Regions from separate parts of the Geobacillus uzenensis genome, predicted to be linked through region 3. Evidence: a T-box and tRNA genes for the amino acid it is inferred to sense, from the RefSeq annotation. Region 3 holds a T-box; the other regions hold tRNA genes.
What was found. The T-box of region 3 lies ahead of serS (serine--tRNA ligase). A T-box ahead of a tRNA ligase gene usually reads a tRNA of that ligase, here a tRNA-Ser.

Region 1 (9,510 bases), on a different contig from region 3:
AGATGACGAGGTCGATAGGTCCGAGGTGGAAGCGTGGCGACACGTGGAGCTGACGGATACTAATCGATCGAGGGCTTAACCTAGAAAAGCAGAGGCCGCCTGCCTATCGGCGAAACGCGCTGGAGGGCCTGCGAGCGGGCTTAGCCCGCCGCAGCAGGACCGAAGCGTCGCGAGCCGATGGCGGCCGGAGCTAGACAGTACGAAAAGCAGAGGCCGCCTGCCTATCGGCGAGACGCGCTGGAGGGCCTGCGAGGAGGCTATGCCGCCACAGCAGGACCGAAGCGTCGCGAGCCGATGGCGGCCGGAGCTAGACAAAAAGCGGAAGCGCCGCGGCTTCTTCCCCCACACGGTTATCTAGTTTTGAGGGAATGAAAAAAAGCTTGACAACAATTCAACTTTCCTTATAATAAAACTTGTCCATTATTGCCTAGTGGTGATAGCGGAGAGGAAACACCCGTTCCCATCCCGAACACGGAAGTTAAGCTCTCCAGCGCCGATGGTAGTTGGGGCCAGCGCCCCTGCAAGAGTAGGTCGCTGCTAGGCACGATCCATGGAGGATTAGCTCAGCTGGGAGAGCACTTGCCTTACAAGCAAGGGGTCGGCGGTTCGATCCCGTCATCCTCCACCACTCTAAATCGTCGCGGGGTGGAGCAACGAGCATTTGCTTCATCGAATACGCTGCGAGTTGCCTCGACGCATCGAGCATCTTTGAATCAGCTGGCAGAGGAAGAGGCAACAAACATTTAAACCAACACTCAGTGCATGATCGAAACAAATCCATTTCTTATCGCCGCGGGGTGGAGCAGTCCGGTAGCTCGTCGGGCTCATAACCCGAAGGTCGCAGGTTCAAATCCTGCCCCCGCAACCAAATGGTCCCGTAGTGTAGTGGTTAACATGCCTGCCTGTCACGCAGGAGATCGCGGGTTCGAGTCCCGTCGGGACCGCCATTGTTCCAAAATTGCGAAAAATACAGTATGGCTCGACAGCTCAGTCGGTAGAGACGAGCATCAACATCATCGAGTTTGCTGCGAGTTGCCTCGACGCATCGAGCATCTTTGAATCAGCTGGTAGAGGAAGAGGCACAGAGCAATCAATGAGCGAGTTAAAAATAACATATGGCTCGGTAGCTCAGTCGGTAGAGCAAAGGACTGAAAATCCTTGTGTCGGCGGTTCGATTCCGTCCCGAGCCACCATTATCATATCGATATGCCGGCTTAGCTCAATTGGTAGAGCAACTGACTTGTAATCAGTAGGTTGCGGGTTCAAGTCCTGCAGCCGGCATTCCTTATTTTACTCGAGAAAGTTATGAGCCATTAGGTTCGGTTATAGTTGCCTCGACGCACCGAGCATCCTCGAAACAGCTGGTAGAGGAAGAGGCAGGTAGAGCTCGTTAGTACTTAGAGTGTTATGATCGCTATGAGCCATTAGCTCAGCAACGAGCGCTGCATCTTTGAGTTTGTTGCGAGTTGCCTCGACGCACCGAGCATCCTCGAAACAGCTGGTAGAGGAAGAGGCAGGTAGAGCTCGTCAGTACTTAGAGTGTTATGATTGCTATGAGCCATTAGCTCAGCAACGAGCGCTGCATCTTTGAGTTTGCTGCGAGTTGCCTCGACGCACCGAGCATCCTTGAAACAACTGGTAGAGGAAGAGGCAGGTAGAGCTCGTCAGTACTTAGAGTGTTATGATCGCTATGAGCCATTAGCTCAGCAACGAGCGCTGCATCTTTGAGTTTGTTGCGAGTTGCCTCGACGCACCGAGCATCCTCGAAACAGCTGGTAGAGGAAGAGGCAGGTAGAGCTCGTTAGTACTTAGAGTGTTATGATTGCTATGAGCCATTAGCTCAGCAACGAGCGCTGCATCTTTGAGTTTGCTGCGAGTTGCCTCGACGCACCGAGCATCCTCGAAACAGCTGGTAGAGGAAGAGGCAGGTAGAGCTCGTTAGTACTTAGAGTGTTATGATTGCTATGAGCCATTAGCTCAGCAACGAGCGCTGCATCTTTGAGTTTGTTGCGAGTTGCCTCGACGCACCGAGCATCCTCGAAACAGCTGGTAGAGGAAGAGGCAGGTAGAGCTCGTTAGTACTTAGAGTGTTATGATTGCTATGAGCCATTAGCTCAGCAGGTAGAGCATCTGACTTTTAATCAGAGGGTCGGAGGTTCGAGTCCTCCATGGCTCACCATTTTGCGGAAGTAGTTCAGCGGTAGAACACCACCTTGCCAAGGTGGGGGTCGCGGGTTCGAGCCCCGTCTTCCGCTCCACTCGCCCGCCGGGGTGGCGGAATTGGCAGACGCACAGGACTTAAAATCCTGGGGTAGGTAACTACCGTGCCGGTTCGAGTCCGGCCCTCGGCACTTGCGCTCGTAGCTCAATTGGATAGAGCATCTGACTACGGATCAGAAGGTTAGGGGTTCGAATCCTCTCGAGCGCGTTCATCGGGAAGTAGCTCAGCTTGGTAGAGCACACGGTTCGGGTCCGTGAGGTCGCAGGTTCAAATCCTGTCTTCCCGATTTTCCTGTGGGGCCTTAGCTCAGCTGGGAGAGCGCCTGCTTTGCACGCAGGAGGTCATCGGTTCGATCCCGATAGGCTCCACCATTTCACTATATCATTTTGGCGGTGTAGCTCAGCTGGCTAGAGCGTACGGTTCATACCCGTGAGGTCGGGGGTTCGATCCCCTCCACCGCCACTATTATTGGACCTTTAGCTCAGCTGGTTAGAGCAGACGGCTCATAACCGTCCGGTCGTAGGTTCGAGTCCTACAAGGTCCACCATTACTACGTTACTTTTTGGAGGAGTACCCAAGTGGTTGAAGGGGTCGGTCTTGAAAACCGAGAGGCGTCGCAAGGCGCGCGGGGGTTCGAATCCCTCCTCCTCCGCCATAATGATTGTGCAACTTAGGTCAATCTGTTGTGCCGGCTTAGCTCAATTGGTAGAGCAACTGACTTGTAATCAGTAGGTTGCGGGTTCAAGTCCTGCAGCCGGCACCATCAATGTGGCGGCTATGGCGAAGTGGTTAACGCACCAGATTGTGGCTCTGGCATGCGTGGGTTCGATTCCCACTAGTCGCCCTTTCTCTTCCCTTATCTTTGTTGCGGGTGTAGTTTAGTGGTAAAACCTCAGCCACGAGCCTAGCTTCATCGAATAGGCTACGAGTTGCCTTGACGCACCCTGCTTCTTTGAGAATGCTGGCAGAGGAAGAGGCGTGAAATCGCGTGATGAATGGTAGAAGAAGCTATGTGCGGGTGTAGTTTAGTGGTAAAACCTCAGCCACGAGCCTAGCTTCATCGAATAGGCTGCGAGTTGCCTCGACGCACTCTGCTTCTTTGAGAATGCTGGCAGAGGAAGAGGCATGAAATCGCGTGGTGAATGGTAGAAGAAGCTATGTGCGGGTGTAGTTTAGTGGTAAAACCTCAGCCTTCCAAGCTGATGTCGTGGGTTCGATTCCCATCACCCGCTTTGATGGGCCTATAGCTCAGCTGGTCAGAGCGCACGCCTGATAAGCGTGAGGTCGGTGGTTCAAGTCCACTTAGGCCCACCATTTTCCATTGTGCATTGTCAGATGATTCGTTATAATATAAAGCGAGCATCTTTGATCATTCCGCCATCGCTTAGCGACGAGCCTTAACTTCGTCGAGTAGGCTGCGAGTTGCCTCGACGCATCTTGCTTCTTTGAGAATGCTGGCAGAAGAAGGGACAGGGCAAGCTTTGAACAATAATTTTTGATTATTCCGCAATAGCTCAGCGGTAGAGCAACCGGCTGTTAACCGGTAGGTCGTAGGTTCGAATCCTACTTGCGGAGCCATTTCATGGAGAAGTACCCAAGTGGCTGAAGGGGACGGTTTGCTAAACCGTTAGGTCGCAGTTTTGCGGCGCGCGGGTTCAAATCCCGCCTTCTCCGCCATGTTTGGCCCGTTGGTCAAGTGGTTAAGACACCGCCCTTTCACGGCGGTAACACGGGTTCGAATCCCGTACGGGTCACTTGAGTTTTTGGCACCAGAACGTTCTGGTGCCCTTTTATACAGCTGTTTTTGTCGATTTTTGCGCTTTTTCTTGTCATGTGCATACGGTTTTGTTATAATGAGAATCGTTAGTTTTTAATATTGGGGACAACGCAGTGTTTCGTTTCGTCAAAGAACGGGGCATTGCGTTTTTTTATTATACCAGCAACTGCGCTTCGGCCTCGCCGCCATGGATTTGCGTAAACATCGTTTGAATGGCCTGAAGCTGGCGGTTGGCGGCATCTTCGGTCATCGACGGAAGAAAATAAACAATTTGCAAAGCGTTTTTCGTTTCTTTCGTCACCGCTGTGCGCTCGGAATCAACGATCGGGCTGCCGAACGGGCCGCGCTCATCTTTGCTGACGAGTTTATTGGCAAAGTTGACGGTGCGGCCATTTAGGGCTATGTATTCGTCATGTTCTGTGCCTACGGCGATGGTCACCGATCCTTCGATGCGGTCAAGATCGTAAATGCCGAGTGGAATTTTATAATAGAGCGAAAAGAAGTTGTTGACATCGGCCGCTGAATGGATTGATGGGATAAAGTTCCTTTTCTGGATGCGTCGGTATAAGCTTTCGCTTGACGGTCGGTAACGACCCGGATCCGTGCCAATTTGTTTAAATGCCTGCCGCCATTCGGCGAGTTCAGGAATGTCGGCGATGGCCTTCTCCTGCAGCTCAACGTAAATCGACTCTTGAAACAGTTCAAGCCGCCCTTTTAGCATTTGCGGCGAGTCGCCGACTTCGATATGGCGGTAGCGGATGACGCCAAATTTGCCGGAAGGAAGCCGTTGTTTTAGTTGTTCCGATATGATGCATCTCATGCGAATCACCTCGCATTTTATTTTACCATACACCTCGGGGGGAGGGAAAACAATGGACGTTGCAGCATTGAAACAGGAAGTGATTGAATACAGCCGGTCGATCGGCATTGATAAAATCGGGTTTGCAAGCGCTGATCCGTTTGTGGAGCTAAAGGAGCGGCTGCGCCGACAACAGGAGCTTGGCTATCAGTCCGGGTTTGAAGAGCCGGATATTGAAAAGCGGACCAATCCGTCGCTTCTTCTGTCCGAGGCGAAGTCGATCATTGCCATTGCGCTCGCTTACCCATCGAAAATGAAAGACGCCCCGCGCGGGACAAAAACGGAGCGGCGCGGCCTTTTTTGCCGCGCATCGTGGGGAAAAGATTATCATGACGTGTTGCGGGACCGTTTGCAGCAGCTGGAAGAATTTTTGCTTATTAAGGTGCCGCACGCCCGCGTCCGTTCGATGGTGGATACGGGAGAGCTCGCTGACCGAGCAGTGGCAGAGCGGGCGGGGATCGGCTGGAGCGGGAAAAACTGTTCCATCATTACACCGGAGTTTGGTTCGTATGTATATTTGGGAGAGATGATTACAACGATTCCGTTTCCGCCTGATGAGCCGATCGAAAACCGATGCGGCACGTGTACGAAATGCATCGATGCGTGCCCGACCGGAGCGCTCGTGCAGGGGGGGCAGCTAAACGCGCAGCGGTGCATCTCGTTTTTAACGCAAACGAAAGGCTTTTTGGCCGACGAGTTTCGTGAGAAAATCGGCAACCGGTTGTACGGCTGCGACACGTGCCAGTTGGTCTGTCCGGAAAATAAGGGAAAGGATTTCCACCTGCATCCGGAGTTTGAGCCGGATCCAGAGGCAGCGAAACCGAAGCTTATCCCGCTTCTTCAGATCAGCAATCGCGAGTTTAAAGAGAAGTTTGGGGCGATGGCTGGCTCATGGCGAGGGAAAAAACCGATCCAGCGCAACGCGATTTTGGCGCTCGCCCATTATAAAGACAGGACGGCAGTGCCGTATTTATTGCAGCTGTTGAAAGAAGACAGCCGGCCGGTCATCCGGGGAACAGCGGCGTGGGCGCTTGGAAAAATTGGGGATGTAAGCGCCAAGCCATATCTCGAAGAGGCAAGACAGACAGAAACAGATCCAGATGTGGCCTCTGAAATTGAAAAAGGGCTGAAACTGTTGGCGGAGGTCAAGGAATAGGGAAAAAACTTCAGCTTCCCCACATAAGGTAGTAACAAAAACGAAAGTGGGGAGCGCCATGAAAAAGCAGTTGCGTAATTGGCTCGATGAGCGGGCGCGTTCGTTTGTCTCGGAAAGCGGTGTTCGGGGCGATGAGGAAATCGCTAGAAAGCAGCAACTTTGCCAAAGGCGCGGCGCGGAAATCGTCCGCTGTGCGATTCGTGGACAAATTGTCGGCAGGCAGACGGTCGAGCGGGAGACAAAGGTGGTTTATATTGCCCATCATCAATTTTTAATTAAACACGGGGCGACTCTCTATATGGAGGAGCAAGTCGAGGAACGGTGCGCCCGTTTTTTGGGCGGCGAGCTGGCGGACGATCAACGGATTAGCCGCATGGGGGAATATGTTGAAGCGCCTCGTGTCGAGCGTGAGCGATGGACGGGTGATCGCCTTTCTTACCAATATGACCGCGCCCAAGCGGTGCGGTATGCGGAAACGTGGTGGAATCGGCATAACCCGGCGTTTCCGTCTTTTCCCGTTGATTGCACGAACTTTGTTTCTCAATGCTTGTATGCGGGCGGAGCGCCGATGACTGGCTATCCGAACCGGGCGCGGGGCTGGTGGTGCCAAAACGGGAGCTGGAGTTACAGCTGGGCGGTTGCCCACTCGCTGCGCTGGTATTTGAGCGGGTCGCGCATCGGTTTGCAGGCCGTGGAAGTCCCGGAACCGGAACAATTGATGGCAGGCGATGTCATTTGTTATGATTTTCAAGGGGATGGACGCTTTGATCATTCCACAATCGTAGTGGCCAAAGACCAAGACGGGATGCCGCTGGTGAACGCCCATACGACGAACAGCCGGATGCGTTATTGGTCATACGAGGATTCAAGCGCCTATACCCCGAACATTCGGTATAAATTTTTTCATATCATTGACCGCAAATAAACGATGTTGTTGAGGTGAATGAAATGCCGCTTCATGTTGTGCTATACCAACCAGAAATTCCAGCCAACACCGGGAACATCGCCCGCACGTGCGCGGCGACGGATACGGCGCTTCATTTGATCCGTCCACTCGGATTTTCAACGGACGATAAAATGTTAAAGCGCGCCGGGCTTGACTATTGGCCGCATGTCAACATTTCGTATTACGATTCGCTTGACGAGTTGTTTGCTCGGTTTCCGCACGGAGAGTTTTACTTTATTACCAAGTTTGGCCGGCAATATTACGACTCGTTTGACTTCAGCGATACGGAAAAAGACATTTTCTTTGTATTTGGCCGTGAAACGACCGGGTTGCCGAAGGAGCTGCTCGAGGCCAACATGGACCGTTGCCTGCGCATTCCGATGAACGACAAAGTCCGTTCGCTGAACTTATCAAATACGGCAGCGATTTTAGTGTATGAGGCGCTGCGCCAGCAACGGTTTCATGGGCTGTCATAAACAAAAAAACGACCTTCGCTATGGAGGTCGTTTTTTTGGGCTCTATTGTTTGACGCCGGGTTTGTCCTCGTAGCCAGCCGTGAAAATGGCTGTTAAAAAGGCGACGATCACTCCTAGCACAAGCAATGTGCGCATCGTTTTTTCCTCCCTTGCAATGAAAGTGGCACGCGTTTCCCCTTTATTATAACGAATATGGCCAAGCATGTGAATGACTGCCGATGGCTATTCGAAGACAAAATTTTTTTTGCGGCGAATGATACGGGACATCCTCGCATAAATTGTAATAATCTTGCTGTTAGACATCCAAGGGTGAGGAGGTCCTTTATGGATATTTTAAGAAAAATCGCACGGTACCGGGAAGAGGAAGAACGGCTGAGATGGGAAGGGACGTTCGCCGAGTATTTAGAGATTTTAAAAGAAAAGCCGTGGGTGGCCCAGTCGGCTCATTCGCGCGTTTATAATATGATTAAAGATGCCGGAGTAGAAGAGGTGAATGGGCGAAGGCGGTATAAGTTTTTCAGCCGGCACTTGTTCGGGCTCGAGGAGGCGCTTGAACGGTTAGTTGAAGAATATTTCCACCCGGCGGCGAAACGGCTTGATGTGCGGAAACGAATTTTGCTGCTGATGGGACCGGTCGGCGGCGGGAAGTCGACATTGGTGACGCTCCTGAAGCGAGGGCTTGAGGAGTACTCAAAAACGGAGCGCGGCGCCGTTTATGCGATTAAAGGGTGCCCGATGCATGAAGATCCACTCCACCTCATTCCTCACCATTTGCGTGACGATTTTTACCGTGAATACGGCATTCGCATTGAAGGGGAGCTGTCTCCGCTCAATATGATGCGTCTTGAGAAAGAATATGGCGGCCGAATTGAAGACGTCATGGTCGAACGCATTTTCTTCTCGGAAAATCGGCGCGTCGGCATCGGGACGTTCAGCCCGTCCGACCCGAAATCACAAGATATCGCGGATTTGACGGGAAGCATCGATTTCTCGACCATCGCTGAGTATGGCTCGGAGTCCGACCCGCGGGCGTATCGGTTTGACGGCGAACTGAACAAAGCGAACCGCGGCATTATGGAATTTCAAGAAATGTTAAAGTGCGATGAAAAATTTCTTTGGCATTTGCTGTCGTTGACGCAAGAGGGCAACTTCAAAGCCGGACGGTTTGCGTTGATCAGCGCTGATGAGTTGATCGTCGCCCATACGAATGAAACGGAATACCGGTCGTTTATTGCCAACAAAAAGAATGAAGCGCTCCACTCACGCATTATCGTGATGCCGATTCCATACAACTTGCGTGTCTCTGAAGAAGAGCGCATTTATGAAAAAATGATTCGTGAAAGCGATGTCGCTGACGTGCATATTGCCCCGCACACGCTGCGCATTGCGGCCATGTTTACGATTTTGACGCGGCTGAAAGAATCGAAACGACCGGATGTGGACTTATTGAAGAAAATGCGCTTGTATGACGGAGAGATGATTGAAGGGTTCAACGAAGTTGATGTCGAAGAGCTGAAAAAAGAACATCCGGACGAAGGAATGAGCGGCATCGACCCGCGTTATGTCATCAACCGCATTTCGGCCTGCATCATCCGGAAAGAAGTGCCGTCGATCAACGCGCTCGATGTGCTTCGTTCACTGAAGGAAGGGTTGGATCAGCACCCATCCATCTCCAAGGAAGACCGTGAACGATATTTGAACTTCATCTCGCTTGTGCGCAAAGAGTATGACGAAATCGCCAAGCAAGAGGTGCAAAAGGCATTCGTATATTCGTATGAAGAATCGGCGAAAACGTTGATGGATAACTATTTGGACAACGTCGAAGCGTATTGCAACAAAACGAAACTGCGCGACCCGCTCACCGGCGAGGAAATGAATCCGGATGAGAAGCTGATGCGCTCGATTGAAGAACAAATCGGCATTTCCGAAAATGCGAAAAAGGCGTTCCGCGAAGAAATTTTAATCCGCATCTCCGCCTACGCTCGCAAAGGTCAAAAATTTGATTACAATTCGCATGAGCGGCTGCGCGAAGCGATCCAGAAAAAGCTGTTCGCCGATTTGAAAGACATCGTGAA
Region 2 (9,510 bases), on a different contig from region 3:
CATCTCAGTCACTAGCCGATTGGCGTAAATATGTCCGGCAATGTGATGCACTCCGACAAGCGGCAGTCCGTGGGCAAACGCCAGCGCTTTCGCCGCATTCACACCGACAAGGAGCGCCCCGACAAGACCCGGCCCCGCCGTCACGGCCACAGCATCAAGGTCAGAAAACGATACCCCAGCTTGCCGCATCGCTTCCTCGATCACAATCGTAATTTGCTCGACATGATGGCGCGAGGCGATCTCCGGCACGACGCCGCCAAACCGCCGATGGCTTTCCATTTGCGAGGCGACGACATTCGATACAATGTCTTTCCCATTTTTCACAACCGCCGCTGCCGTTTCATCGCAGCTCGTTTCAATGCCTAATACGTATACGTCTTCATTCATATCAGCTTCACCCACATTACTAGCGCGTCTTCAAAATTATCAGGATAATACCGTTTGCGAATGCCGCCGTTGCGAAACCCGAGCTTGCGGTACAACGATTGGGCAACATGGTTGGACACGCGTACCTCAAGCGTCATTGTCACCGCTCCATGCTGTTTTGCGATATCCATGAGACGACGCATGAGCGCTTCGCCAAGTTTTTGCCCGCGAAATTGTGGCAACACGGCTACGTTTGTCACATGCGCTTCGTCGATGACAAGCCACATTCCGCCATATCCGATAATCCGCCCGCGGTGTACCATAACAATATATTTGGCATAACGGTTGTACATCAGCTCGTTGTAGAACGACTCGCGACTCCATGGCGCGGTGAACGATGCCTGTTCCACTTGTACGACCTCGTCAATGTCATGGATGGTCATTGGCCGAAATTGTACATCGATCCCCATCGTTTCTTTCCCCTTTTTGTTTCGCGAGCCATTTCGCCTCCGCTTCCGCAAGGCGGATATAATTCGGCACAAACGTATGAGCGTTCTCGCGTTCTTTTTCTTTGCCGAGCATCACCAGCTCGCTCGGGCGCGGCAACCCCAGCGATGGTGGGGCAACGTGAACCCGCTCGCCTAAATGGTTTCGAAACAATTCGCTATATAACGGCGCATCCGCACCAACGAACAATACATCCTCTCCCCGCTCACTTAACTGCCGAGCCCACTCACTTGCTGCCACAATCCGGTCCGCCTCAAGGCAACGGAGCACGCCGCCTTCATATCGGTAAAGCCCGGTATAAAGTTGTCCGCGCCGCGCGTCAAACAGCGGAACAATCACCCCAGGAAAATAACGGCCATTAGCAGCGAGCACTTCGAGGCTCGAAACACCAGCAATCGGGATGCCTAGCGACCAAGCGAGCGTTTTCGCAATTGTCACTCCGATCCGCACCCCGGTATATGACCCCGGCCCTTTAGCGACAACGATCAAATCGAGCTCGCCCGGGGCAACCTTACACTGCCGAAGCAGCGATTCAATGGCCGGCATCGCTTGGGACGAGTGATCTTTTTTCACATGCGTGATCAGTTCTCCTTTGATGATATCCCCGTCTGCTAAGGCAACGCCCAGCGGCATATTCGATGTGTCAATCCCCAATATTTTCATGACGCAAAAATCTCCTTACACAACTGCTCATAGCGATGTCCTAACGGTTCAAACACTAATTTTCGTTCATTGTCGCCCCGATGAAGCAAATGGATCGTCAATCGTTCGTTTGGCAGCTGGCCCGCAATCAAATGCGCCCACTCAACGACTGTAACGCCATCGCCGGCAAAATATTCGTCAAACCCGAGGTCTTCCCACTCATCTTCAAGCCGATATACATCCATATGGTAAAGCGGGAGTCTCCCCTCGTATTGCTTCATAATCGTAAACGTTGGGCTGTTGACATTTTGCCGAATCCCTAGCCCCTCGGCAAGCCCTTTCGTAAACGTCGTCTTGCCTGCACCCAAGTCTCCTTCCAAAGCGATCACCGTCCCTGGCTCCAGCCGTTCGGCAAGCCGGCGAGCGATCGCCCTCGTCTCTTCAGGAGAATGCACGATAAGTTCAAAGTGCTCCATCGCGTTCCACCTTATTCCATTTTATCATCTTCACTCTCGCTTTTGAAATTGTACCATAACAAAATATTCTGTTGCCACTCTCAACGCCAAAAATGATCATTCTCTGACAAGAACTAATGAGCGTTCCCCTTCTTACGATCACACTTGGAAGCCTCCGCTTCCAAGTGGAAGACGACAAAAAGGACTGTCCTGATCAGGCTGTTTGCTTAGCCCGAAGGACAGTCCTTGTATCATTAGGGTCATAAAAAGAAAAAAGGGAATTAGGCGTGTTGCTACTCCCTGGTGAATGCAATTGCCTAGCAGCGACCTACTCTTGCAGGGGCGCTGGCCCCAACTACCATCGGCGCTGGAGAGCTTAACTTCCGTGTTCGGGATGGGAACGGGTGTTTCCTCTCCGCTATCACCACTAGGCGATATGAAGTTGTGGGATCATTCCCTCAAAACTAGATAACCGTGTGGGGGAAGAAGCCGCGGCGCTTCCGCTTTTTGTCTAGCTCCGGCCGCCATCGGCTCCCGACGCTTCGGTCCTGCTGCGGCGGCGACACATTGCATACGCTCCTGTGACACCACCCACGCAGAACCAAGCTTTGCTTGGTTCGAGCCTCCTCGCAGGCCCTCCAGCGCGTTTCGCCGATAGGCGGGCGGCCTCTGCTTTTCGTACTGTCTAGCTCCGGCCGCCATCGGCTCGCGACGCTTCGGTCCTGCTGCGGCGGCGATAGCCTCCTCGCAGGCCCTCCAGCGCGTTTCGCCGATAGGCAGGCGGCCTCTGCTTTTCTAGGTTAAGCCCTCGATCGATTAGTATCCGTCAGCTCCACGTGTCGCCACGCTTCCACCTCGGACCTATCGACCTCGTCATCTTCGAGGGATCTTACTCGCCTAACGCGATGGGAAATCTCCATTCGGACATCTCCGGATCAACGCTTGCTTACAGCTCCCCGGAGCGTTTCGGCGTTTGCCCCGTCCTTCATCGGCTCCTAGTGCCAAGGCATCCACCGTGCGCCCTTTCTAGCTTAACCTACAGCGTCTCGGCTTCTTCCTTCTAGCTTAACCTACAGCGTCTCGGCTTCTTCCTTTTGTGTATCGGTTATCTAGTTTTCAAGGAACGATTCGAAGGAATTCTCATTCCTTCAAAACTGAACGAAACGAAAGCGCGATTTGTTAATGGTTGGCCGTTAGCGGCCGTCGCTTTTCGTATTGTCTAGCTCCAGCGCCTGGCTCTCTTCTGCCAAATAACCTTCCCCCTCGGGGTGCAAGCACCCCTGCGGGTGAAGAACATTTGACTTCGAGAGCCAATCGCGGCGCTTCCGCTGATCAACGCTTGCTTACAGCTCCCCGGAGCGTTTCGGCGTTTGCCCCGTCCTTCATCGGCTCCTAGTGCCAAGGCATCCACCGTGCGCCCTTTCTAGCTTAACCTACAGCGTCTCGGCTTCTTCCTTTTGTGTATCGGTTATCTAGTTTTCAAGGAACGATTCGAAGGAATTCTCATTCCTTCAAAACTGAACGAAACGAAAGCGCGATTTGTTAATGGTGGCCGCCTTTCAACCGAAGACCATGCGGTCTTCGGTGTTATCCGGTATTAGCTCCGGTTTCCCGGAGTTATCCCGGTCTTGCGGGCAGGTTGCCCACGTGTTACTCACCCGTCCGCCGCTGACCAAATAAGAGCAAGCTCTCATTCGGTCCGCTCGACTTGCATGTATTAGGCACGCCGCCAGCGTTCGTCCTGAGCCAGGATCAAACTCTCCAATAGAAAGTTGATTGGCTTTGTAAGCTTCGGCACCGACACCAAACGTGTCAAGCGGCCTCAGCTTTTCGTATTGTCTAGCTTCGGCCGCCATCGGCTCGCGACGCTTCGGTCCTGCTGCGGCGGCGATAGCCTCCTCGCAGGCCCTCCAGCGCGTTTCGCCGATAGGCAAGCGGCCTCAGCTTTTCGTTGCGCTTCGTTTCGTTCAGTTTTCAAGGAACAAGATTGATAAATCTTCTTTGACAGCTTCTCAGTTCAACTTCTTCATGGAGCGGGTGATGGGAATCGAACCCACGACATCAGCTTGGAAGGCTGAGGTTTTACCACTAAACTACACCCGCATATTATTCTGTTTAATATTCACCACGCACTTTCATGCCTCTTCCTCTGCTGGTCGATTCAAGGAAGTCAAATGCGTTGAGGCAACTCGTGGCCTACTCGATGAAGTTAAGGCTCGTGGCTGAGGTTTTACCACTAAACTACACCCACATATTATTTAAACTATCGGAATCGGGAAGACAGGATTTGAACCTGCGACCCCATGGTCCCAAACCATGTGCTCTACCAAGCTGAGCTACTTCCCGATCATGGCGCGCTCGAGAGGATTCGAACCCCTAACCTTCTGATCCGTAGTCAGATGCTCTATCCAATTGAGCTACGAGCGCAATATTTTTAAGAGCAACAGAATTTATTATAATAACTCAGTTCGTCTTTGTCAATATTTTTTATCCTAATAAAATAAAATGCGGTCGAGAGGACTTGAACCTCCACGGGGTTGCCCCCACTAGGCCCTCAACCTAGCGCGTCTGCCATTCCGCCACGACCGCGTGTTTATCAGTGCGGGTGGAGGGACTTGAACCCCCACGCCGTGAGGCGCCAGATCCTAAGTCTGGTGCGTCTGCCAATTCCGCCACACCCGCGAATATGGTGAGCCATGGAGGACTCGAACCTCCGACCCTCTGATTAAAAGTCAGATGCTCTACCTGCTGAGCTAATGGCTCATAGCGATCATAACACTCTAAGTACTAACGAGCTCTACCTGCCTCTTCCTCTACCAGCTGTTTCGAGGATGCTCGGTGCGTCGAGGCAACTCGCAGCGAATTCAAAGATGCAACGCTCGTTGCTGAGCTAATGGCTCATAGCGATCATAACACTCTAAGTACTAACGAGCTCTACCTGCCTCTTCCTCTACCAGCTGTTTCGAGGATGCTCGGTGCGTCGAGGCAACTCGCAGCGAATTCAAAGATGCAACGCTCGTTGCTGAGCTAATGGCTCATAGCGATCATAACACTCTAAGTACTAACGAGCTCTACCTGCCTCTTCCTCTACCAGCTGTTTCGAGGATGCTCGGTGCGTCGAGGCAACTCGCAGCGAATTCAAAGATGCAACGCTCGTTGCTGAGCTAATGGCTCATGATATGCCCTAAGCTAACAGCTTAGGGATATGTATGAAATAAGAATGGCTGGGCCAGCTGGATTCGAACCAGCGCATCACGGAGTCAAAGTCCGTTGCCTTACCGCTTGGCTATGGCCCAGCGATTGGTGTTATGGCGGTCCCGACGGGACTCGAACCCGCGATCTCCTGCGTGACAGGCAGGCATGTTAACCACTACACTACGGGACCGTGAATTCGCGGGAAGTCCCCGCGCTGTAAGTGACCCGTACGGGATTCGAACCCGTGTTACCGCCGTGAAAGGGCGGTGTCTTAACCACTTGACCAACGGGCCACGCGTATATCGAAAGTGGCGGAGAAGGCGGGATTTGAACCCGCGCGCCGTAAAGACACGACCTAACGGTTTAGCAAACCGTCCCCTTCAGCCACTTGGGTACTTCTCCATAAAATGGCTCCGCAAGTAGGATTCGAACCTACGACCTACCGGTTAACAGCCGGTTGCTCTACCGCTGAGCTATTGCGGAATGATGATGAAGAAAATGCATCCGAAACTTTCCCTGTCCCTTCCTCCACAAGCACATCTAATGATGCGGATGTTCGTCACAACTGACATTGTTTATTATATTGAGCAACCTGTTGTTTGTCAATATGTTTTTTTGTTGTTTGTTTCGCCGTTTGGCGACGGCTTTTATAATTTAGCATATGATTGTTTTGACTGTCAACCTCTTTTTTGTAAAAGGTTCCGCCTTGTTTCATCGTTAGCTGGAAGAGAGTTTGAGCCGGCCGTGGCAATGGCCGCAGACGTAGCGGTCGGTGTTCATTCGTTTTTTACGCTTGTATGTTAAGCCGCACGATGTGCAAATGTATGTATGGATCGCCTTGGGCGTTTTTGTTTTTTGTTCGAGCGGACGGCAATAGCGAGGCGCCCCCACTTTTCTCAACAGCTCGCGAAAGTCACGGTCGCGGTGGCGGTAGCCTTTCCCTTCAAGATGCAGATGGTAATGACATAGCTCATGTTTGATGATGGCAATGAGTTCTTCTTCGCCAAATCGGTCATAATGTTTTTTGTTCAGTTCAATGTTGTGCGTTTGCAGCACGTAGCGCCCGCCGACAGTGCGAAGCCTTGAGTTGAAGGAGGCGGTGTGGCGAAACGGTTTGCCAAATGTGCTTATGGAAATTTGCTCAACGAGTGCTTGCAACTGTTTTTGATCCATGGCAGGCGCCCCCTTTTATGTTTTTGGCACAGGACAATGTGCAGCTACATACATTATATACTACCTTTCCGTTGTTAGGGAGGTGACTGCTTTGCCTACGTGGCTAAAAAATCAGATGAGACGAGCCTATTATGAAAAAAACCGGGATCAAATTAAGCTGTTAAACCAATGTTGGTTTTTTTATCGGAGGAAACACTGTTCGTAGGAGGTTCATTCCTCTCACTGTCATGATCGTTAGAAGCGTCAATCCTTCAAGCAACCCAATGATACCGATGAACCTTTTTTTCCTCCCCTGTACTTTTTGCGATGCATGAATTTGGGCAGTCAGGCAACCGACTGCCCAAGCCTCGCAATGTTTATTGACTTTTGCCATAACGCTCGACGCGAAGCCGGGCCTGTTGAGCGTGACCCGCAAAGTTCTCGATTTCGCAGAGGCGGACGGCGTACTCGCCAATAAAAGCGCTCGCTTCTTTGCTTACTTTTTGGTAAGTGCATGTTTTCAAGAACTTCCCAACCCACAGGCCGCCAGTATAACGGGCTGCTTTTTTCGTCGGCAAAGTGTGGTTTGTGCCGATCACTTTGTCACCGTAAGCGACGTTTGTTTCAGGGCCAAGGAACAAGCTCCCGTAGTTTGTTAAATTCTCTAAGAAGTAATCCGGATTTTTGGTCAAAACTTGAACGTGCTCAAACGCCAGCTTGTCTGCCTCCCGCAAAGCTTCTTCCTCGTCCTCGACGACGATGACGGTACCGTAATCCCGCCACGCTACGCTTGCGACGTCAGCGGTAGGGAGCACCGCTAACTGCCGTTCGACCTCCTCCAACGTCTCCCGGGCTAACTTTTCCGATGTCGTAATCAGCACGCACGGAGAAGTCGGTCCATGCTCGGCCTGTCCCAGCAAGTCCGTGGCGACCATTTCGGCATCAGCGGTTTCGTCCGCGATGATCAATGTTTCGGTCGGACCAGCAAACAAGTCGATGCCTACACGGCCGTACAGTTGCCGTTTCGCTTCAGCTACATACGCGTTTCCTGGGCCGACTAACATATCGACAGGCTCGATCGTTTCCGTGCCGATCGCCATGGCCGCCATGGCTTGAACACCACCCAAAATATAAATTTCATCCGCTCCTGCCAAATGCATGGCGGCGACGGTCGCTGCGGGGATTTCCCCGCGGATAGGCGGCGTGCAGGCAATCACCCGTTTGACCCCTGCCACTTTTGCCGTTAGAACGCTCATATGTGCCGAAGCAACCATCGGGTAGCGCCCCCCAGGTATGTAGCACCCGACGCTGTTGACCGGGATGTTTTTATGGCCGAGGATCACTCCAGGCAGCGTTTCGACTTCAATGTCTTTTAGCGCTTTTCTTTGCTCCTCAGCAAATCGTCTAATGTTGCTTTGCGCGAATTTAATGTCCTCAATCGTTTGCTTCGGAACAGTGCTGATAATATCTAAGATTTGCTCCTCGGTAAGACGAAAACTCAGCGGAGACCAGTTATCAAACTGAAGTGACAGTTCTCGGACTGCCGCATCCCCCTCAAACTCAATTTTCTTAATTATCTGCCGCACAGTTTCCGCCACTTGCGCATCGTGCTGGGCAATTTCTTCTTGCGGCTTTCCTTGTTTTAAAAACATCGTCATTTCCTTTTCCTCCCTTTTTGCATGCGTATGCATTTTAGTAAATAGTTCAACTTTTTAGTATATTGAATACGTATTCAATTTGCGGCACAAGAAGGGGGCTCCCCCTATCTACAGAAATTTCAAATGTTTCCGCGGATTCTGTAAAAATAATAATGTAAAGCGCTTTCTTTTGTCAACTCCTTTTTTTCACACTTCCTCTTTCGACCAATATGCCTGGAAATAAAATCGATGACGGTTTCCCATCTCCTCCGTCTATTTCTACGAACAGTTTTGCCAGCGTCCATTCGATCATCTCATCAACAGGCTGCCTCCATGTTGTTAAACCGTAACTAGGCCAAGACGCCATTGTGATATCGTCAAAACCGATGACCGCCACGTCATCTGGAATCGATAATCCTATCGCTCTGGCGGCATCCATGACCCCTAAGGCCGTGATATCGTTAGCCCCAAAAATCACCTCGGGCCGCTCTCTTTTGCCTAATAGCCGCAAAGCAGCATTATATCCCCCTTCATAAGTAAACTCTCCGTCCTCGATGCAAAGTTCCGCTCCTCTCCCCATCAGAGCCTCACAAAACCCCCGCTCGCGGTCATCATTTGTCGAGGTGTTCTTGCGTCCGCGTATGTATGCCATCCGTCTATATCCGAGCTCGTACAAGTATTCGCCAATTTTTTTGCCCGCGGTATAATTATCGCAGCTCACCGAATGGCAAGGAAGGCCGTCCATGCGGCGGTTAAACAATATGACCGGTATGCCGTTGCTTGAAAGGGAGGCGATGATATTCGGCGATAACGTAGCATCAGTCACAATGACACCTTCGACATTGTATTCAAGAAATTCTGATATTTCATCTTGGTTGATCTCGTCGTTCTCCGTATGAACAAAAAGGACGTGGTAACCGTTGTCGCGCAACGCTTTTGTGAATTTCTCCAATATTTCAGGATAGAACGGATTTTGGATATCCCTCATCGCCAAGCCAATGATATTCGTTTTATTCATGATCAGTCCTCTAGCCAACGCGTTAGGTCGATAGCCAAGCTCCCGCGCCGCTTCAAGCACCCGCTTTCTCGTTTTCGGTGACACGCTCGAACCCGGGGTGAACACGCGAGAAACGGTTGATTGGGATACCCCTGCCTTTTTCGCTACTTCCATGGAATTGACCGGCTTTTTCTTCACCAACACTCCCTCCTCCTTCCAGCTGACTACAGCTGTGATAAGGGCATGCCAGCCTGTCAGAGCGCTCGCATGCCTCTGGGGGTTTGACCTCTCGGCTGAAATCTTAAGAACAAACGCCGCTTACTCTGGAGGCAGCATTGATAATGAAATTCTCCCTTTCGCCACATCGACGTGCTCGACCCATACTTTGACAACATCGCCGACGGAAACAATGTCGAGCGGATGGCGCACGTATTGTTTGCTGAGTTTTGAAATATGTACAAGCCCGTCCTGTTTGACACCGATGTCGACAAAAGCGCCGAAGTCAACGACATTGCGCACTGTGCCTTCAAGCTCCATGCCCGGTTTTAAGTCCTCCATT
Region 3 (9,510 bases):
CTTCCTTCCGGACCTGACAGGGTTCACGGAATCCCATTGCGCGGGACCCAGACGTCAACGCCACTTGCTTGAGACAGGCCTCACAACAGACTAACCTCGAGAAGGGATTCAGCCTCGCTAGAGCGGATTGCGAGTACAGGGCACCGCTACCTCCCCGCTTAGCACGGCACTATCAGTATAGCTCGTTTGCCGGAAAAATGCAACGTAAATAGGCGGAATTTTAGTTGGAACTTCCGCCAACATTTTTCTTTTGTCCACGCAATCGGCGAAAAAAGTCGCTTAATAATGACCCGCACTCGCTAGCCAATACGCCGCTAGTAACGTCGGCTTGGTGGTTGAACCGGCTCTCTTGCAGCAAGTTCATCAACGTCCCGGCGCATCCCCCTTTTGGGTCGCTGGCGCCAAACACAACCCGCTCAATGCGGGAAAGAACGATCGCTCCTGCACACATGGCGCATGGCTCAAGCGTCACATACAACGTCGCCCGCTCAAGCCGCCATGAACCGATCGCCTGGCACGCTTCATCAATCGCTAAAATTTCCGCATGGGCAATGGCGCGTTGCTCCGTTTCCCGCAAATTATGGGCGCGGGCGATGACGCGTCCGTCTTGGACGATAACGGCTCCGATCGGCACTTCACCGATTTGCTCGGCTTTTTTTGCCTCTTCAATCGCCAACCTCATGTAATACTCATCGTGGTTCATCGTATACCCCTTTGCGCAAACGGTCATTTCTCTTGCCTTTCCATCATAAAATATGGAGAATAAAGACGCAACTAGGAGGTTAAGTATGCAAATCCATGTCATACAGAGCGGACAAACGTTGAGCGGGATCGCTGAGGCATACGGAACGACCGTCGAGGAAATTGTCCGGGCCAACAAGCTTCCAAATCCTGATGAACTTGTTGTCGGCCAGACGCTCGTCATCCCGATCGTCGGCCGTTTTTATTGGGTGCAGCGCGGCGACAGTTTATGGTCGATTGCGCGCCGATTCTCCATTCCGATGCAGCGGCTTGCAGAGGTGAACCGCCTCTCGTTAAATGCCCCGCTGCGGGTCGGTCAGCGGCTGTACATCCCTCCCGGCGCCAAGCGGAGGGCGGAGTTTAACGCGTATATCGAGCCGCGCGGAACGACCGTCAGCCCAGCACTGGAAGCGAGCGCCCGCGAGGCTGCCCCGTATTTGACCTATTTAAGCCCCTTTTATTTTTCCATCCGGCGCGACGCGACACTGCAAGGGCCGCCGCTTGACGACTTTCCGGCCATCGCCCGCGCCAACCGCGTCACGCTTGTTATGGTTGTCGCCAACATTGAGAACGGACAGTTCAGCGACGAGCTCGGTGCGCTCATTTTAACGAATGAGACACTGCAAAACCGCCTGCTCGACAACATTGTCGCGACCGCCAGACGTTACGGCTTTCGCGACATTCATTTCGATTTTGAATATTTGCGCCCGGAAGACCGCGAGGCATACAACGCCTTTTTGCGCAAGGCGAAACGGCGGTTTGAACGAGAAGGGTGGTTGATGTCGACCGCTTTAGCGCCAAAAACGAGTGCGACCCAACGCGGGCGCTGGTATGAGGCGCACGATTACCGCGCCCACGGACAAATTGCTGATTTTGTCGTCATTATGACGTACGAGTGGGGTTACAGCGGCGGACCGCCAATGCCTGTTTCGCCAATCGGACCGGTTCGACGCGTACTTGAGTATGCCATTTCGGAAATGCCGGCAGGAAAAATTTTAATGGGGCAAAACTTGTATGGCTATGACTGGACGTTGCCGTACGTACCGGGCGGTCCATACGCCCGAGCTATTAGCCCGCAGCAAGCCATCGCCCTCGCTGCAAGATATAACGTCGCCATTGAATACGACATCGAGGCGCAGGCGCCCCACTTTCGCTATCGCGATGAGAACGGCCGCGAACATGAAGTATGGTTTGAAGATGCCCGTTCCATCCAAGCGAAGTTTCATTTAGTCAAAGAACTTGGTTTGCGTGGAGTCAGTTACTGGAAACTAGGTCTTGACTTCCCGCAAAACTGGCTGCTAATCGCCGATCAATTCACAGTGGTGAAAAAATAGTGCCGCTAAGACCAAAAACAATAAAAAAACCCGCCTTCGCCTGGCGGGTTTTTTTATGGCGGGAAACGCCATTTTGATCAGCCGTTTCGGGTGGCAATCTCCTCTTATGCGCGTCAGTATTGTTCGTTATCGCCGTGGCTGAGAACAAGAAATCGGCGTCCGCCGTCCCTTTATCCTCGTTGCCAACGTCATTCACTATAACACGGTTGCCGGGAAAAGTCAACTAACGATTTACTTAGCACCTTTTGTTCAGCGAATGACATCCCGGTTCCCCATGTACGGACGGAGCGCTTCCGGGATCACGACCGATCCATCTTCTTGCTGGTAGTTTTCCAAAATGGCGGCAACGGTGCGCCCGATCGCCAGCCCTGAGCCGTTTAGCGTATGCACATACTCCGGCTTTGCTTTCGGCTCGCGGCGGAAGCGGATATTGGCGCGGCGCGCCTGGAACGCCTCGAAGTTGCTGCACGACGAAATTTCCCGGTACGTACCATAGCTTGGCAGCCACACCTCAATATCATACGTCTTTGCCGCGGAAAATCCAAGATCCCCTGTACACAAGGCGACGACACGATACGGAAGCCCAAGCCGCTGCAAGATCGTTTCCGCTTGGCGCGTCAATTTTTCCAACTCGTCATATGAATCCTCCGGCTTGACGAACTTGACGAGCTCGACTTTATTGAATTGGTGCTGGCGAATGAGCCCCCTCGTGTCGCGGCCAGCCGATCCGGCTTCGGCGCGGAAGCACGCACTGTAAGCCGCATAGTAAAGCGGCAAATCGTCAGCCGCTAAAATTTCATCGCGATGCAAGTTCGTCACCGGCACTTCCGCTGTCGGAATGAGAAAATAGTCTTCGCCGTCCAAATGAAACGCATCCTCAGCAAACTTCGGAAGCTGCCCGGTTCCGATCATGCTCGCCCGGTTCACTAAATACGGCGGCAACACCTCTTGGTAACCAAACTCATCGAGATGAATGTCGAGCATAAAGTTGATTAATGCCCGCTCAAGACGAGCCCCTAGCCCCTTATAAAACACAAACCGGCTTCCTGCCACTTTGGCGGCCCGCTCAAAATCAAGCAAACCGAGCTGGTCAGCAATGTCCCAATGCGGCTTCGGTTCAAACGGAAACGAGCGTGGTTCTCCCCATCTTCTCACTTCAACGTTATCTTCTTCCGATTGGCCGACCGGCACGGACTCATGCGGCACGTTTGGAATCGACAAAAGAAGGCTGTTGAGCTCTTCCTCAAGGTGGCGAATTTGCTCATCCATCTCTTTAATGCGATCACCGACTTCACGCATTTCAGCGATCAACGGTTCAGCGTCCTTTTTTTCGCGCTTTAAGACGGCGATTTGTTGCGACACATCATTGCGTTTGCTTTTGAGTTCCTCGGCCTCAGCGATCAAGCGACGGCGCTCTTTGTCGAGCTGCTCGAACCGGTCGATGTGGGCCAAGTCCCCGCCCCGCTGCATCAGCTTTTCTTTTACCTCTTGAAATTGAGTGCGCAGTAATTTTACATCCAACATTTGTTTTACCTCCTTACCCACCATTTATTATACATAAAAACGCTCCCGTCCCAAAAAAGGGACGGGAGCGTTCCCGCGGTGCCACCCTCATTGAAGGCCGTTACGCCTTCCGCTCATGCCGATAACGGCGGCTGCCGAAAACGCCTACTGACCGCTCAGGTGTTCAGCATTTTGCTCGAGGATGGATTCACAGGCGCCGCCTGCCGGTTCGCACCAACCACCAGCTCTCTGAAAGGAGGGATGCCTGCTACTAGTTCCTCTCATCGCGTTCGCATTCACTATACGCTTGATATCGTTTTTGCTTCCTTGACCATATTTAAGAAGTATTGCATGAATCGATGGTCATCGGTCAGTTCGGGGTGGAACGAGCAGCCAAGAAATTGGCCTTGCCGAGCCGCGACAATGCGGTCGTTGTATGTCGCGAGGACATCGACCCCGTCTCCGACCTCGACGATGTGCGGCGCACGGATGAAGACGCCGACGAACCCGTCGCCGACCCCTTTAATCGACAGCTCCGCTTCAAAGCTTTCCCGCTGCCGTCCGAACGAGTTCCGTTCAACCGTAATGTCCATCAAACCTAAGTGCGGCTCGTCGTAACCGACGATTCGTTTCGCCAGCAAAATGAGCCCGGCGCACGTGCCGAACATCGGCTTGCCGTCGGCGGCAAATTGCTTCAGCGGCTCCATGAGTCCGTACCGGTCAATGAGGCGCCGCATCGTCGTGCTTTCGCCGCCCGGCAACACGAGTCCATCGAGTCCAGCGAGCTGCTCCGGCTTTTTCACGATGACCGCCTCGGCGCCGCACGCCTCAATGGCGTGGATATGTTCTTGCACGGCCCCTTGCAGTCCGAGTACACCTATTTTCATCGTCCCTTTACTCCTTTGCATGGCTTTACCAGCCGCGTTCTTGCATGCGGTGCTCCGGCAGCAACGTCGCGACATCGATGCCGCGCATCGCGCCGCCCAACCCTTTGGATAAGTGGGCGATCAGCTCGTAGTCCTCGTAATGAGTCGTCGCTTCAACGATCGCGCGCGCATATTTTTCCGGGTTTTCCGATTTAAAAATGCCTGACCCGACAAAGACGCCGTCTGCGCCTAAGTGCATCATGAGAGCGGCGTCAGCCGGTGTCGCGACACCACCGGCGGCGAAATTGACGACCGGGAGGCGGCCAAGCCGTTTGATTTCACGCAACACTTCGACCGGAGCCCCAAGCTGCTTCGCCTCAGCGACAAGCTCGTCCTCGCTCATGCTGACGACTTTGCGGATTTGCGCGTTGACTTTGCGCATATGGCGCACCGCCTCAACGATGTTGCCTGTCCCCGGCTCCCCTTTTGTCCGCAGCATCGACGCCCCTTCCGCAATGCGGCGGGCGGCCTCACCTAAGTCGCGGCACCCACATACAAATGGAACCGTAAACTGCCGTTTATCGATATGGAATTCCTCATCAGCCGGCGTCAACACTTCGCTTTCGTCGATATAGTCAACGCCGAGCGCCTCAAGGACACGCGCTTCCACATAATGACCGATGCGCACTTTCGCCATGACCGGGATCGACACAGCGTTCATCACTTCTTCGACCACCGTCGGGTCCGCCATGCGCGCGACGCCGCCGGCAGCGCGAATGTCCGCCGGGACGCGCTCGAGCGCCATAACCGCGACAGCCCCTGCCGCCTCAGCAATTTTAGCCTGTTCTGCGTTGACGACGTCCATAATGACGCCGCCTTTTTGCATTTCCGCCATGCCGCGTTTGACGCGGTCTGTGCCTGTCAATGCCAACGTTGATTCCCCCTATTCCTATCCTTATGCTTTGCCATGTACGCAAAAGGATGATTCCACTGTTTTATTTTACCTCAATTTTTACAAAAATCACAATGGAAAAAAGCTCCCCCGGCAGGGGAGTCGTTTTACAGCCAGCCTTTCACCGTTTTCGCAGCGCTCGTCCATAAGTCGGCAAACAGTCCGCCGATCGCACGCATGGAGAGCACAAACCAGTTTGCTTTTTCCACCTCAACGGTCGTCACAAGCGGCACACGAATGTTTTTTTGCATGTCCGGGCTCAAAAAGGCAAGAGAGTCATCTCCCTTATATTCAAGCGTCATATATCCGACCGTCTCTCCCTTTTTCAACGGAGCGGTCAACTCGCCCTCATTTGTCATCTTTTTCTTATCCAATACATAGACCGGTTTGTACTGTTTTTCCTCGCCGTGTCTCACTAGCAGCGATAGCTTTTTGGCCGTGGCGACACGAACTTCTTTTTCTTTCCCTTTCACGACTGGAAGCGTCTCTTTTCCTTTCAGCTGATATCCCTTCGGATAAAGCGTTTGAAGCGAGTATTGATTAAATCCATAGTTAAATAGTTTTTCCGTCTCCTCAAAGCGCGCCTCTTTCGTCGTTTTTCCGCTCGCGTCTTTCGCGTTCATGACAACAGAAATGAGGCGCACACCGTTCCGCTTTGCTGTTCCGGTGAAGCAATTGCCAGCAAACTCTGTATAGCCGGTTTTTAACCCGTCTACCCCTTCATATCCGTACACAAGCCCTGGCAGCATCCAGTTCCAGTTGTCCATCTTGATTTCATCTTCTGTTCCTTCTCGGAACAGTTTTCTTGGGATACTCGCTGTTTCCAGCACTTCTGGATGATCTTTCAACAGCCGATAGGCAAGCGTCGCCATCGCCCGTGCAGACATGACGTTCTCCTCGTCCTGACTTGTTCCTTCCGGATGGAATCCCTTTAAGTCGCTGTTACTTAACCCGGTGGCATTGACAAATTTATAATCTTTGAGTCCGAGCTCCTTCGCTTTTTCGTTCATCATTCGCACAAAATTTTTCTCCGATCCGGCAATGATTTCGGCGATCGCGACCGTTGCCGCGTTCGCTGAATAGATGGCCATCGCCTCATACAGCTCGTGAACCGTATATTGCCCGTCTTTACGCAGCGGGACGTTTGACAGCGTCCGATCCTGCGACAACCGATATACGTAATCGCTTGGCGTATACGTTTGGTCCCATTTAACACGTTTCGCTTTAATGGCGTCAAGAAGCAAATATTCAGTCATCATTTTCGTCATACTGGCAATGCCAAGCACCGTATCAATATTCTTTTCGTACAAAATCCTTCCCGTTTGCGCGTCCACTAAAATAGCGGCGTCCGCCCGAATATCAAGCGGTGCGCTCTCCGCTTTCACCGTTCGTTGAAACGGCCATAATGTCAAACAAAGACAAATCGACAGCAGCCAAAAAAACCAGTTTCGTTTCCTCGTCTTCACGTCGCACCCTCCTTACACAACCGTTATTGTAACATATGGACAGCCAAAAAAATAGACGGAGGGCATGTCTCCGTCAAAGTTAGGTCAATTGGCGCAACCTCGCGTGAACTACCCACCACCTACGCTTCGCTTAGAGGTGGGGGCTTCAAGCGACTTGTGTGTGTTCGCTGAACGGTAAGCCACACACAAGAACCCTTTACGCTTCCCTTCGTTCCGAAGGTGTCCGTTCTAGCCATATTCTATCATATTCGTTGGCTAACGCCAACCGAAATTCATCTCCCACTTTCACTGGTGCTGGCGCACCTTCACGTTTAGAAGTAGGAGACTTCTTTCGGAGGGAAGTTAAAACGCGGAGTAGTTTGGCGCTTCTTTCGTAATTTGCACGTCGTGCGGATGGCTTTCGCGGAGTCCCGCGCCCGTCATGCGGATAAACTGCGTTTTCTCCCGCAACTCATCCAAGTTTCGCGTCCCGCAATAGCCCATACCAGCGCGCAGTCCGCCGACAAGCTGATAAATCGTATCCGCAAGCGGTCCTTTGTATGGCACACGCCCTTCGATGCCTTCTGGGACAAACTTTTTCGCTTCCTCTTGGAAATAGCGGTCCTTGCTGCCGCGCTCCATCGCTGCAACCGATCCCATGCCCCGGTACACTTTAAAGCGGCGTCCTTGATAAATTTCTGTCTCACCTGGGCTTTCCGAGACGCCGGCAAGCAAACTGCCAAGCATAACGGCATGCGCCCCAGCCGCGATCGCCTTCACGATGTCGCCGGAATACTTGATCCCGCCATCGGCAATAATCGGGACGCCATACTTGCGCGCCTCTGTCGCACAGTCGTAAATCGCTGTAATTTGCGGCACCCCAACCCCGGCGACAACCCGTGTCGTGCAGATAGAGCCTGGACCGATCCCGACTTTGATAATGTTCGCCCCCGCCTCAATTAAGTCGCGCGTCGCCTCAGCTGTCGCGACATTGCCAGCGACAATGTCTAAATCCGGATACTGGCGGCGGATAGTAGCCACTGTCTCGAGGACACCTTTCGAGTGGCCGTGCGCTGTATCGACGACAATGACGTCAACCCCTGCCTCAACAAGCTTTTTAACGCGGATCATCGTGTCCGCCGTCACTCCGACAGCCGCCCCGACGACAAGACGTCCTTTTGCGTCCTTCGCTGAGTTCGGGAACTCAATCACTTTCTCAATATCCTTGATGGTAATTAACCCTTTTAGTATTCCGTTTTCATCAACGAGCGGCAATTTTTCGACTTTATGCTTTTGCAAAATTTTCTCCGCTTCCTCCAACGTTGTTCCAACTGGGGCCGTAATCAAATTTTCTTTCGTCATTACCTCGGAAATTTTAATCGAGTAGTCTTGAATAAAGCGCAAATCGCGGTTCGTAATAATGCCGACAAGCTTTTGTTCCTCAACGTTGTTCACGATCGGTACGCCTGAGATGCGATATTTGCTCATTAAATGCTCCGCATCGTACACTTGATGATCAGGCGTTAAGAAAAACGGATCAGTAATAACCCCCCGTTCCGACCGTTTTACTTTGTCGACTTGCTCGGCCTGCTGCTCAATCGGCATGTTTTTGTGAATGACACCAAGACCGCCTTGACGCGCCATCGCAATCGCCATTTCCGCCTCAGTAACTGTATCCATGCCAGCGCTAATAATCGGGATGTTCAACTGCAGTGTGTCGCTCAGCCTCGTCGTGACATCAACATCGCGCGGCAGCACATCAGATTTTGCCGGAATGAGAAGAACATCGTCAAACGTCAATCCTTCCTTTGCGAATTTCGCTTCCCACATGTTTTCTCCCCCTTGTCCGGAAATATTATTAGTAGCTTAACAACTGGTTAAACTACTGTCAAGGAATCAAAAAAATGTCCAACTTTTCAGTTATTTGCCTACAATTTAGCCATAAGGGGGGTAAAAATGTTCGGAAATACGAATAGGGCGTTCAGCCTTTCTGTTTTCCGCTCCGCGGATACCGCGCAACACTTTTTACAGCAATGCTACAAGCAGCAGGGGCGCGACGACGCGGTTCAACGAAGTTATACGAACTGTTACCCGTTTTTATATTATTTGGAACACGGGCAAAACTTCTACGCCGCCGCCCAACAGGCGCCGCTGTCGATCAAACCGGTTCTTTTATTTTACGGCATGGTGCAGCTGTTAAAAGCTTGCCTGCTTACCGTCGACCCCGATTACCCGGAATCGACATCCGTTTTAGCCCACGGAGTGTCAACGAGAAAACGAAAAAAACAAGGCTATGAATTTTTAGATGACGAAGTAAAAGTACAGAAAAACGGTTTGTTCACTCATTTTTCTGAAAAAATGTTTCATGTGAAACAAGAAGCCGGAGAAAAGTTTCGCATGGGCACGCTGTTGCAACGGATTTGCGAGCTGCATGAAACGTTTTTCTCTCTAAATGGACGGAAAAAGCCATTATCTTTGCCGATTGTACATACCGTTTCACCGTCGATGCTGGCCATCCCAAAAACAATTTTAGATCACTACCATATGACTTTGCCCCGATTTGTCCAATATATTGGTGAAGAGGGACAAGGAAGACAGCTCGTCTTCATCAAAGAGGAAGGAGAATTTCTCTATTTTGAGACAGCGATGCCGCTATCTTCCGTTGGAGA

Region 1: it encodes a tRNA-Ser, which carries the amino acid that the T-box ahead of serS (serine--tRNA ligase) is inferred to sense. The anticodon was not compared.
Region 2: it encodes a tRNA-Ser, which carries the amino acid that the T-box ahead of serS (serine--tRNA ligase) is inferred to sense. The anticodon was not compared.

The regions. Positions count from the first base shown of each region.
Region 1 is NZ_NEWL01000008.1:108,507-118,016, reverse strand. It holds rRNA gene rrf (5S ribosomal RNA) at 427-543, shown strand; tRNA gene B9L21_RS13310 (tRNA-Val) at 553-628, shown strand; tRNA gene B9L21_RS13305 (tRNA-Met) at 792-868, shown strand; tRNA gene B9L21_RS13300 (tRNA-Asp) at 872-947, shown strand; tRNA gene B9L21_RS13295 (tRNA-Phe) at 1,118-1,193, shown strand; tRNA gene B9L21_RS13290 (tRNA-Thr) at 1,209-1,281, shown strand; tRNA gene B9L21_RS13285 (tRNA-Lys) at 2,104-2,179, shown strand; tRNA gene B9L21_RS13280 (tRNA-Gly) at 2,184-2,258, shown strand; tRNA gene B9L21_RS13275 (tRNA-Leu) at 2,266-2,351, shown strand; tRNA gene B9L21_RS13270 (tRNA-Arg) at 2,355-2,428, shown strand; tRNA gene B9L21_RS13265 (tRNA-Pro) at 2,434-2,507, shown strand; tRNA gene B9L21_RS13260 (tRNA-Ala) at 2,517-2,592, shown strand; tRNA gene B9L21_RS13255 (tRNA-Met) at 2,610-2,683, shown strand; tRNA gene B9L21_RS13250 (tRNA-Ile) at 2,692-2,768, shown strand; tRNA gene B9L21_RS13245 (tRNA-Ser) at 2,786-2,876, shown strand; tRNA gene B9L21_RS13240 (tRNA-Thr) at 2,909-2,984, shown strand; tRNA gene B9L21_RS13235 (tRNA-His) at 2,993-3,065, shown strand; tRNA gene B9L21_RS13230 (tRNA-Gly) at 3,383-3,453, shown strand; tRNA gene B9L21_RS13225 (tRNA-Ile) at 3,459-3,535, shown strand; tRNA gene B9L21_RS13220 (tRNA-Asn) at 3,725-3,799, shown strand; tRNA gene B9L21_RS13215 (tRNA-Ser) at 3,806-3,898, shown strand; tRNA gene B9L21_RS13210 (tRNA-Glu) at 3,904-3,975, shown strand; gene B9L21_RS13205 (B3/4 domain-containing protein) at 4,153-4,818, opposite strand; gene queG (tRNA epoxyqueuosine(34) reductase QueG) at 4,871-6,013, shown strand; gene B9L21_RS13195 (amidase domain-containing protein) at 6,072-6,938, shown strand; gene trmL (tRNA (uridine(34)/cytosine(34)/5-carboxymethylaminomethyluridine(34)-2'-O)-methyltransferase TrmL) at 6,962-7,435, shown strand; gene B9L21_RS13185 (PrkA family serine protein kinase) at 7,760-9,510, shown strand, end outside.
Region 2 is NZ_NEWL01000009.1:248,701-258,210, forward strand. It holds gene tsaD (tRNA (adenosine(37)-N6)-threonylcarbamoyltransferase complex transferase subunit TsaD) at 1-387, opposite strand, end outside; gene rimI (ribosomal protein S18-alanine N-acetyltransferase) at 384-836, opposite strand; gene tsaB (tRNA (adenosine(37)-N6)-threonylcarbamoyltransferase complex dimerization subunit type 1 TsaB) at 796-1,536, opposite strand; gene tsaE (tRNA (adenosine(37)-N6)-threonylcarbamoyltransferase complex ATPase subunit type 1 TsaE) at 1,533-1,991, opposite strand; rRNA gene rrf (5S ribosomal RNA) at 2,286-2,402, opposite strand; tRNA gene B9L21_RS14605 (tRNA-Gly) at 4,000-4,073, opposite strand; tRNA gene B9L21_RS14610 (tRNA-Pro) at 4,243-4,316, opposite strand; tRNA gene B9L21_RS14615 (tRNA-Arg) at 4,321-4,397, opposite strand; tRNA gene B9L21_RS14620 (tRNA-Leu) at 4,477-4,559, opposite strand; tRNA gene B9L21_RS14625 (tRNA-Leu) at 4,571-4,652, opposite strand; tRNA gene B9L21_RS14630 (tRNA-Lys) at 4,658-4,733, opposite strand; tRNA gene B9L21_RS14635 (tRNA-Gln) at 5,192-5,266, opposite strand; tRNA gene B9L21_RS14640 (tRNA-Asp) at 5,280-5,355, opposite strand; tRNA gene B9L21_RS14645 (tRNA-Glu) at 5,387-5,458, opposite strand; tRNA gene B9L21_RS14650 (tRNA-Ser) at 5,475-5,567, opposite strand; tRNA gene B9L21_RS14655 (tRNA-Asn) at 5,574-5,648, opposite strand; gene B9L21_RS14660 (SprT family protein) at 5,883-6,338, opposite strand; gene cmpA (cortex morphogenetic protein CmpA) at 6,430-6,543, shown strand; gene hisD (histidinol dehydrogenase) at 6,695-7,975, opposite strand; gene B9L21_RS14675 (LacI family DNA-binding transcriptional regulator) at 8,148-9,149, opposite strand; gene B9L21_RS14680 (Tex family protein) at 9,270-9,510, opposite strand, start outside.
Region 3 is NZ_NEWL01000010.1:63,295-72,804, forward strand. It holds RNA gene ffs (signal recognition particle sRNA large type) at 1-167, opposite strand, end outside; gene tadA (tRNA adenosine(34) deaminase TadA) at 221-703, opposite strand; gene B9L21_RS15780 (glycoside hydrolase family 18 protein) at 789-2,075, shown strand; gene serS (serine--tRNA ligase) at 2,325-3,599, opposite strand; T-box leader at 3,654-3,872, opposite strand; gene pdxT (pyridoxal 5'-phosphate synthase glutaminase subunit PdxT) at 3,878-4,465, opposite strand; gene pdxS (pyridoxal 5'-phosphate synthase lyase subunit PdxS) at 4,491-5,375, opposite strand; gene B9L21_RS15805 (serine hydrolase) at 5,504-6,862, opposite strand; gene guaB (IMP dehydrogenase) at 7,205-8,671, opposite strand; gene B9L21_RS15820 (YaaC family protein) at 8,798-9,510, shown strand, end outside.